Regions from separate parts of the Agarivorans sp. QJM3NY_25 genome, predicted to be linked through region 2. Evidence: predicted binding sites of a transcription regulator. Region 2 holds the regulator's gene; the other holds the start of a gene.
The links. The regulator ArgR, encoded in region 2, controls arginine synthesis, uptake and breakdown. The targets are predictions, from matches to a motif close to ANTGAATANNTATTCANT.

Region 1 (4,220 bases), 1.4 Mb from region 2:
CGTCATGCCGTCGGTAATCACCCCATCGTCAATCAACTGTTGCGCCAATTGACCGTCAAGCTTAGCAATTAACTGCTTATTTTGGTCTAATACACCTGCAACATCAGACAATAACACCAACTGCCCTTGAAGTAATTGACACACCGCTAAGGCCGCTTGATCTGCATTGACATTATATAATTCACCATCACTTCCAATCCCTATCGAACTAATCACAGGGACATGGCCCAGCTCAATTAAACTGTTCAGTAACGCCGGGTTCGCAGCTGAGGCTTCGCCTACATGCCCTAAACGCGGATCCATTGCTGTCACCCGACAAGAGCCTGCATCACTTAAACACAAACCAACCGCTGACAGTCCAGACTTCAGTGCTCGCGCTAATAGCAATTTATTACTAGTACCCGCTAAAGCACCCACCACATAGGGGATTTGCTCTTTAGGCGTAATCCGCAAACCATCAAGTTTTTCTGAGACAAAGCCGGTTTTCGCCAATACGTCTTCGACAACTACGCCACCACCGTGTACTAAAACAATAGGCTGAGAAACTGCCTCTAAAGCGGCAAATAAATTATCTAAGGCGTGGGAATTATTCAATACCGCACCACCTAATTTAATCACTAAAGTTTTCATACAGAACCTTAAACTAATGCCGTTGTGGCGGCAAAGCCATTGCGAATATTGAGGCACTGAATAGCCTGACTAGCGGCCCCCTTCAACAAGTTATCTTCCGCAGAAACCACAATCAGATCATCGCCCTGCTGTTGCCAAGCCAAATCGATAAATGGCGTATATTCTACTTTAGTAATCGATGGCCATTCGTCTGCTAATAAACGCACAATTTGTTGCCCCGCATAAGCTTGTTGATAAGCTTCATTCACCTGCTCTGGTGTAGTTCCCGGTTTTAAAATGACATTAATCGTCGCTAAGATACCGCGCTTAAAATTGCCAAGATGTGGCGTGAAGATCACCGGATGACCGAGATGCGTGGCGATTTCCGGTTGGTGACGATGCTTAAATACACCATAAGGACTTAGGCTCACCTCGCAGAAGCTACTATTTAAAGACGCTTTGCGCCCAGCGCCACTCACACCACTGGTTGCGTTAATTACCGCTTTACTATTATCAGCAATCAAACCCGCCGCCGCCAAAGGTTTTAAGGCCGTTAAAGAAGCCGTAGGATAACACCCCGCCACCGCGACTAAATCAGTTTGTTTAATCTGCTCGGCATTCCATTCAGCTAAACCATAGACCGCTTTATCCAGTAATTCGGGATATTGGTGAGTAAAACCATAGTAGGTTTCATAAAACTCGGCATCTTGCACCCGAAAAGCACCCGAGAGATCAAATACCTGACAACCAGCAGCTAAAAAGGCCGGCGCCAAATCATGACTAACTTCATGTGCGGTTGCCAACAACACAATGTCAACATTGGCAAAAGTACTGGCGATATCAGCCACCATTAGAGGCTGAACAGGTGCATCAACAATACCGCGTAATCGACCATGTAAACTGGATAAAGACTTACCCGCATCGAGACTTCGCTCGGAGACAAATAAGCCTGCAAGTTGTAACTGCGGATGGCGACTCACATAGCCTGCCAACTCCGCTCCGGTATAACCACTCGCTCCAATAATCGCAGCCTGTAACATCGTGTCTTCGTTCCCTTCACATTGGTAATATTTTCATTTGTGACAAAGCTTAGCGCCGCTGACAAGTTTAATAAAAAATCATTATTTTAAACAAGCTAAACCAAGCTATGCTTCAATTATTGCGGAGCATACCACAAGTAATTCGTTATGCAATAATAATGCATTTTTATTTATTGTAATGTTTGTAAAAAATACTAAAATCGTGGCTAATCCTCTAAATTTACCGATGACCATGAGATACACAATAGGCCTGAGCGCTTGATCCACCTCAAAGGAACTCAGGTTACCTGTAATTTTATTACAGGTGCTTTGACTATAAGCGCAGTCTTAGGTATGTTTTTGGGCTAGGAATAGGGTAATTTAGTAAATTAATTTCAATAATCGCTAGCATACGCCAACAGTAAAGGAAAAAGAATGAGCCAGAATTTGCCTCAGGAAACCAATGCGTCATTACGAGGAAATGTAAATTTACTCGGACAGCTACTTGGTAATACGATCAAAAGCCATATGGGCGAGGCTTTCCTCGAGAAAGTAGAAACGATCCGTCAGCTAGCAAAAGCGTCACGCAGCAATGATGAACAAGCGCGTGAGCAGCTATTAGAACTATTACGAAATTTAAGCGACGATGAGTTATTACCTGTAACTCGCGCCTTTAGCCAATTTTTAAATCTGGCTAATATCGCCGAACAATTCCATACCATTTCTCGCAATTGTGAAGGCAGTACCTGCACCACCGATCCCATCGATTTGGTATTTCAAAAATTAAAACAAGAGCAACTTAGCGAAGCAGAAATTCATCACGCAGTTGCCCAACTCAATATCGAATTAGTCTTAACGGCCCACCCCACCGAAGTGACTCGCCGAACACTAATCAATAAATACGTGAGTATTAATGATTGTCTCGACTGGTTAGAATTAGACTTACCGCAACGAGAGCGGGATAATTTGATGGGTCGCCTAGAGCAACTGATTAATCAAGCTTGGCACACCGACGAAATCCGTAAGCTACGCCCAACCCCAGTTGACGAAGCCAAATGGGGCTTTGCCGTAATTGAAAACTCATTGTGGCATGCTGTTCCTGAATTTGTTCGACAATTAGATAAGAAACTCAGTAATCACTTCGACATGCGTCTTGCTTTAGATAGCGCTCCTGTGGTGTTTTCATCATGGATGGGCGGAGACCGAGATGGTAACCCCTTTGTCACCGCAAAAGTGACTGAAGAAGTATTACTTTCAAGCCGTTGGGTCGCTGTAGATTTATACCTGAAGGAAATTCAGAAGCTAGTCAGTGAATTGTCGATGAGCGATGCAAATCAAGCCTTGCTTGAGCAAACTGGCACTCAGAGCGAACCTTATCGTGCGCTACTTAAAGTATTGCGCAGTGAACTACAAGAAACCCACGACTACCTTACCGCGAAGTTGAAAGGTCAGTATACAGAAGCCCGCGACATCGTGGTGAATACCGAACAGCTGCGGGAACCGCTCGAGCTATGTTACTACTCACTACAAGATTGTGGCATGAGCATCATCGCCGATGGGACTCTACTCGACCTATTACGTCGTATCGCCTGCTTTGGCATCAACTTATTGCGCTTGGATATTCGCCAAGACAGTGGTCGTCACGAAGAAGTTTTTTCAGAACTGAGCCGTTATTTGGGCTTGGGCGATTATGCGCATTGGAATGAAACCGACAAACAACACTTTTTATTACAAGAGTTAAACTCCAAGCGGCCATTGTTCCCACGAAATTGGGAACCCAGTGAGTCGGTGCAAGAAGTGCTGGATACCTGTGCCATCATCGCCAAACAAGAGCGTGAAGCCTTAGGTATATACATTATTTCTATGGCTAGTGAGCCCTCCGATGTATTAGCCGTACAGCTGCTATTACAAGAAGCTGGTTGCCCATTCCGCCTACCTGTCGCTCCATTATTTGAAACATTGGATGATTTAAATAATGCGCCAGCAACCATGAGCAAACTGTTGTCCGTCGATTGGTATCGCGGCTATATCTCGGGCCAACAACATGTGATGATTGGTTATTCCGACTCTGCGAAAGATGCTGGGGTGCTGGCAGCCTCTTGGGCTCAATATCGCGCTCAAGAAGCATTAGTCTCCATTTGCGAAGGTCACGGTGTCAATCTGACCTTATTCCATGGTCGTGGTGGTACTATTGGTCGTGGTGGTGCTCCAGCCCATGCAGCACTGCTATCCCAACCACCAGGATCTTTAAAAGGTGGGCTTAGAGTGACCGAACAAGGCGAAATGATCCGCTTTAAGTTTGGTTTACCTAAAGTCGCTTTAGATAGCTTGAACCTCTATGCCAGTGCTGTTCTAGAGGCAAACTTAGTCCCACCAATGGAGCCGAAAGACGAATGGCGATTAGTGATGGATCAAATTGCCGAAACCTCTTGTGACAATTATCGTGGTGTGGTCTGGGGAGAAGAAGATTTTGTTGCTTATTTCCGTTCAGCGACTCCTGAACAAGAGTTAGCCAAGCTTCCCTTAGGGAGCCGTCCAGCGAAACGTCGTCAAGATGGCGGCGTAGAAAGCTTACGGGCGATTCCATGGATT
Region 2 (4,220 bases):
TTGCGGTGCCAACATTGACCGCAGGGATTTTCGATGTCTGGCTTAACATGAGTAGTTTGTCTGCTGCAGCGCAACTGGCTTTAATGTTAGTTAGTTTTTCGATTATTTTACTTGCTTTAGAGCGTTATAGCCGGCATGCGGGCAAGTTTTATAAATTGACTGGCCAATCCACTGCCATGTTTGCTGAGCCGCTAACTGGCAGTAAAGCCTATCTCGCCACCTTTCTGTGTGTATTGCCAATCGGTCTCGGTTTTATATTACCAGTAACGGTGCTGATTCATTATGCTTTGGGTAATCTTGACGCTGGCCTGGAACAATATTTAAGTAATGCTTGGAATAGCTTTTCTTTAGCAGCCATGGCAGCGTTGTTTACAACGGCTTTAGGTTTGCTGCTGGCTTACGGTGTTCGCCTATCGAAAAGCCATAAGATGCGCAGTTTAGCTGAACTAGCGACTCTAGGTTATGCCATTCCGGGGGCGGTATTAGCGGTAGGGATCCTCTATCCTTTGGGTTTACTAGACAACGCCATCGATGGTTTGATGATCGCCTGGCTGGAACATCCGGTTGGATTAATATTTACTGGCAGCAGTGCTGCATTGGTATTGGCTTACGCCTTGCGTTTTATCGCCTTAAGTTATCGAACGCTAGATGCCAGTTTGACTAAAATCACCCCTGAGATGGATGATGCTTCGCGGGTATTAGGCAGTCGTTCGGGAAGAACCTTATGGCGTATTCACTTCCCTTTGCTCAGACCAAGCTTACTGACGGCGATGTTGTTGGTTTTTGTCGATAGCATGAAGGAACTGCCCATCACTCTTATTCTAAGACCATTCAATTTTAATACTTTGTCCACCCAAGTGTGGGACTTAGCCTCATTAGAACAGTTAGAACAGAGTGCTTTGGCGGCACTCACCATTTTGCTGGCTGGTATTATTCCGGTGATCATCATGAGTCGCAATATTGGTTTATCAGAGCCTCGTCGATAAGGAAGTTTAGCCTCCATGAGTATAGAGTTACGCCAAGTTAATCATTACTACGGTAAGCAGCAAGCACTAAAAGATGTTAGTTTAACGGTGGATAGCCACCAAATTGTTGCCTTACTTGGGCCATCAGGTTGTGGAAAAACCACCTTACTAAGATTGATTGCAGGTTTAGAACGTTTGCAAAGCGGTGAGCTTTATTTGCAACAAAAATTAGTGGCAGCGCCCGCTAAAGGGATTCATCTGCCTCCTGAGCAACGTGCGATAGGCATGATGTTCCAAGACTACGCGCTCTTTCCGCACATGACTGTTCGCGCTAATATTGAATATGGTTTCGCTACTCGTCAAGACCTACCGCAACGACGTCAATGGGTTCAAGATAGCTTAGCAAACATGGGCATGAACGGTTTGCTGGAGCGCTTCCCACACACTTTATCCGGAGGTCAGCAGCAACGTGTCGCCTTACTTCGGGCGCTTGCTCCTGAGCCAAGTACGCTGCTACTTGACGAACCATTCTCGGCCTTAGATGAGCATTTACGTCAACAGGTGCGAGAAGAAACCCTCGATATTTTAAAGAAGAGTGATACGCCGGCGTTAATGGTCACCCATGATCCTTTCGAGGCAATGTTTATTGCCGATCGAATTGTCGTGATGGAGCAGGGTAAAATCATTCAAGATGACACGCCACAACAACTCTACAATCAGCCAAAGAATGCTTTTGTTGCCGCTTTATTTGGCCCGAGTAATCGATTTTCCTCCAAGGTGCGGCAAGGAAAAGTGGTGACGGCTCTGGGCTCATTTGCGGCAGAGCAATTTGCCGACGAGCAAGCAGTTGAAGTGATCGTGCGGGCCAAAGATGTCATGGTTCATCAACTCGAAAATAGTGAGATGATTGAAGCAACTATCATTTCAGTTCATCCCATGGGTAACGAAACCCATTTTAGGCTGCGATTAGCCGCGCTACCAGAGCAGGTTTTACATGCTCGCATGCGCGATCATTGGCAGGCTGAACCTGGGGTTAAAGTTTGGTTATCGGTGGAACATTTAGCGGCTTTTGTCTTCCCCAAAGCTTAGTTTGGGGAAGGGGCCATTAGGTGCTAACTGATTTCGAATAGTTCTTTGACTGATTGAAATACGTCAGCAATGTCAATTTGACGGGTAGGGGTGATAAAAATGGTATCGTCTCCGGCAATGGTGCCAAGGATCCCTTCGGCCTTACCTAAAGAATCCAATAGGCGAGCAATTAATTGTGCAGCCCCTGGGCTGGTATGAATGACAATTAGTGCATCGTTGAAGTCCATTTCTAAAACCAAGATTTTAAGTTGGCTAGAAACGGTCGGGACCCCCAATTCGGCAGGTAAACAGTAAACCATTTCCATCTTGGCATTGCGGGTGCGAACCGCCCCAAATTTGCTCAACATTCGTGAGACTTTAGATTGGTTAATGTTTTCAAAACCTTGCTCCTGCAAGGCGGTAACGATTTCAGCTTGCGAACCAAATCGTTCTTCTTTTAACAGTGATTTAAAGGCTTTTATTAACTGTTCTTGTTTATCGCTATATTTCATCGGTGATCCGAGCTTATAAATCCGCAGTTATTGTCGCCAACTTTAACTCTTATATCAACTTTATTCCCCTTTTGTGCATATAAATGCATAGTTTGGCACACTATTCGGTAGTGAAGTTCTCGCTATGAGTTGTTCGAGTGAGCAAAGCTGCATTATCATAGTTGTAAAGACATGATGAGTAATCACTTATGCGCTGCAAATTTTTGTTATTTCTATCCTTAATATTGATACATTTTGCTCAGGCAGAGGAGCTACCATTACGGGTTGTCACCGAAGCTTCATATCCGCCTTTTGAGTCGTTTGACCAAAATAAGCAGCTGGTGGGTTTTGATATCGATCTCGCGAAGGCCCTCTGTATGCAGATGAAAAGAGAGTGTCAGTTTTATCACCAACCCTTCGATAGTCTATTGGGCAGTGTGGCGGTCGGGCACTATGATTTTGCGATTTCAGCCTTGGATATTACTGAGCCTCGCCAGCGTTTAGTGAATTTTAGCCACGCTTATTTTGACAATATCGCAGTCTATATTACCAAAGCTGAGTATAAGCTCACATCTCAGTCGGTGGTTGCAGTACAGAATGGTTCCAGTTTCCAGCGTTTCTTGCGTCGCCAACGTAAAGCCATATTCTCTATTTCTTACCCTAGTTATCAATTGGCTTTGCAGGATTTGCTGCAAGATCGTATTGATGCTGTGCTGCTGGATTCTGCTGCGGCGCATTATTGGTTAGTAAAACACCCACAATATGTGCTCCAAACTGATAGAACTTATCCAGCAAGTGGTTTAGGTATTGCTGTGTCGAAACAAGATCAGCGTTTACTCCAGAAAATTAACGATGCATTGAAAGTGTTAAAAAGTAATGGCGAGTATCAGGCTATCTACCAAGCTTATTTTAAGTAGCAAATACAGTTAGACCAAGGTCTAAAACGAGTTGTTAAAGTGTGATTGAGTCGGTCTTTTAGTGTTTTATAGTTGCTTTAAAAATGTTGCTAAATTGTATTTCTTTATAGATTCCGCTATCTTGTGTGTGTCTTTAAAGATTACCCCTCTACCACAATAAAAAAGCATGGAGAAGTTGGATGAAAGTAGCCGTATTAGGTGCCGCTGGCGGAATAGGTCAAGCCCTTTCATTACTATTAAAAACTCAATTACCTGCGGGTTCTGAACTTTCACTTTATGATATCGCTCCTGTTACTCCTGGGGTTGCGGTTGATTTGAGCCATATCCCGACTCAAGTCGCAATACAAGGATTTGCAGGAGAAGACCCGACACCTGCCTTGGAAGGTGCTGACATTGTATTAATTTCAGCGGGTGTGGCGCGTAAACCTGGAATGGATCGCTCTGATTTATTTAACATTAATGCAGGTATTGTTAAAAATTTAATTGAAAAAGTTGCCGCGACTTGCCCAAGCGCGTGTATTGGTATTATCACCAACCCTGTCAATACGACTGTGCCTATTGCCGCGGAAGTACTAAAAAAGGCGGGTGTTTACAATAAGAGTAAACTTTTTGGGGTGACAACCCTCGATGTGATCCGCTCAGAAACTTTTATTGCGGAAGCCAGAGGCCTCAACCCTGCAGATATAAAACTTAATGTGATTGGTGGTCACAGCGGGGTGACAATTTTACCTTTGCTATCGCAACTAGACGGTATTGAATTTAGCGATGATGAAATCGCT

Region 1: argC (N-acetyl-gamma-glutamyl-phosphate reductase) is a predicted target of ArgR. The motif match lies at 1,807-1,824, and genes of this name have one in related genera.

The regions. Positions count from the first base shown of each region.
Region 1 covers NZ_CP194041.2:519,768-523,987, reverse strand. The annotation lists gene argB (acetylglutamate kinase) at 1-630, opposite strand, end outside; gene argC (N-acetyl-gamma-glutamyl-phosphate reductase) at 639-1,649, opposite strand; gene ppc (phosphoenolpyruvate carboxylase) at 2,064-4,220, shown strand, end outside.
Region 2 covers NZ_CP194041.2:4,077,971-4,082,190, reverse strand. The annotation lists gene ACRRSW_RS18570 (ABC transporter permease) at 1-986, shown strand, start outside; gene ACRRSW_RS18565 (ABC transporter ATP-binding protein) at 1,002-2,054, shown strand; gene argR (transcriptional regulator ArgR) at 2,078-2,545, opposite strand; gene ACRRSW_RS18555 (transporter substrate-binding domain-containing protein) at 2,734-3,441, shown strand; gene mdh (malate dehydrogenase) at 3,621-4,220, shown strand, end outside.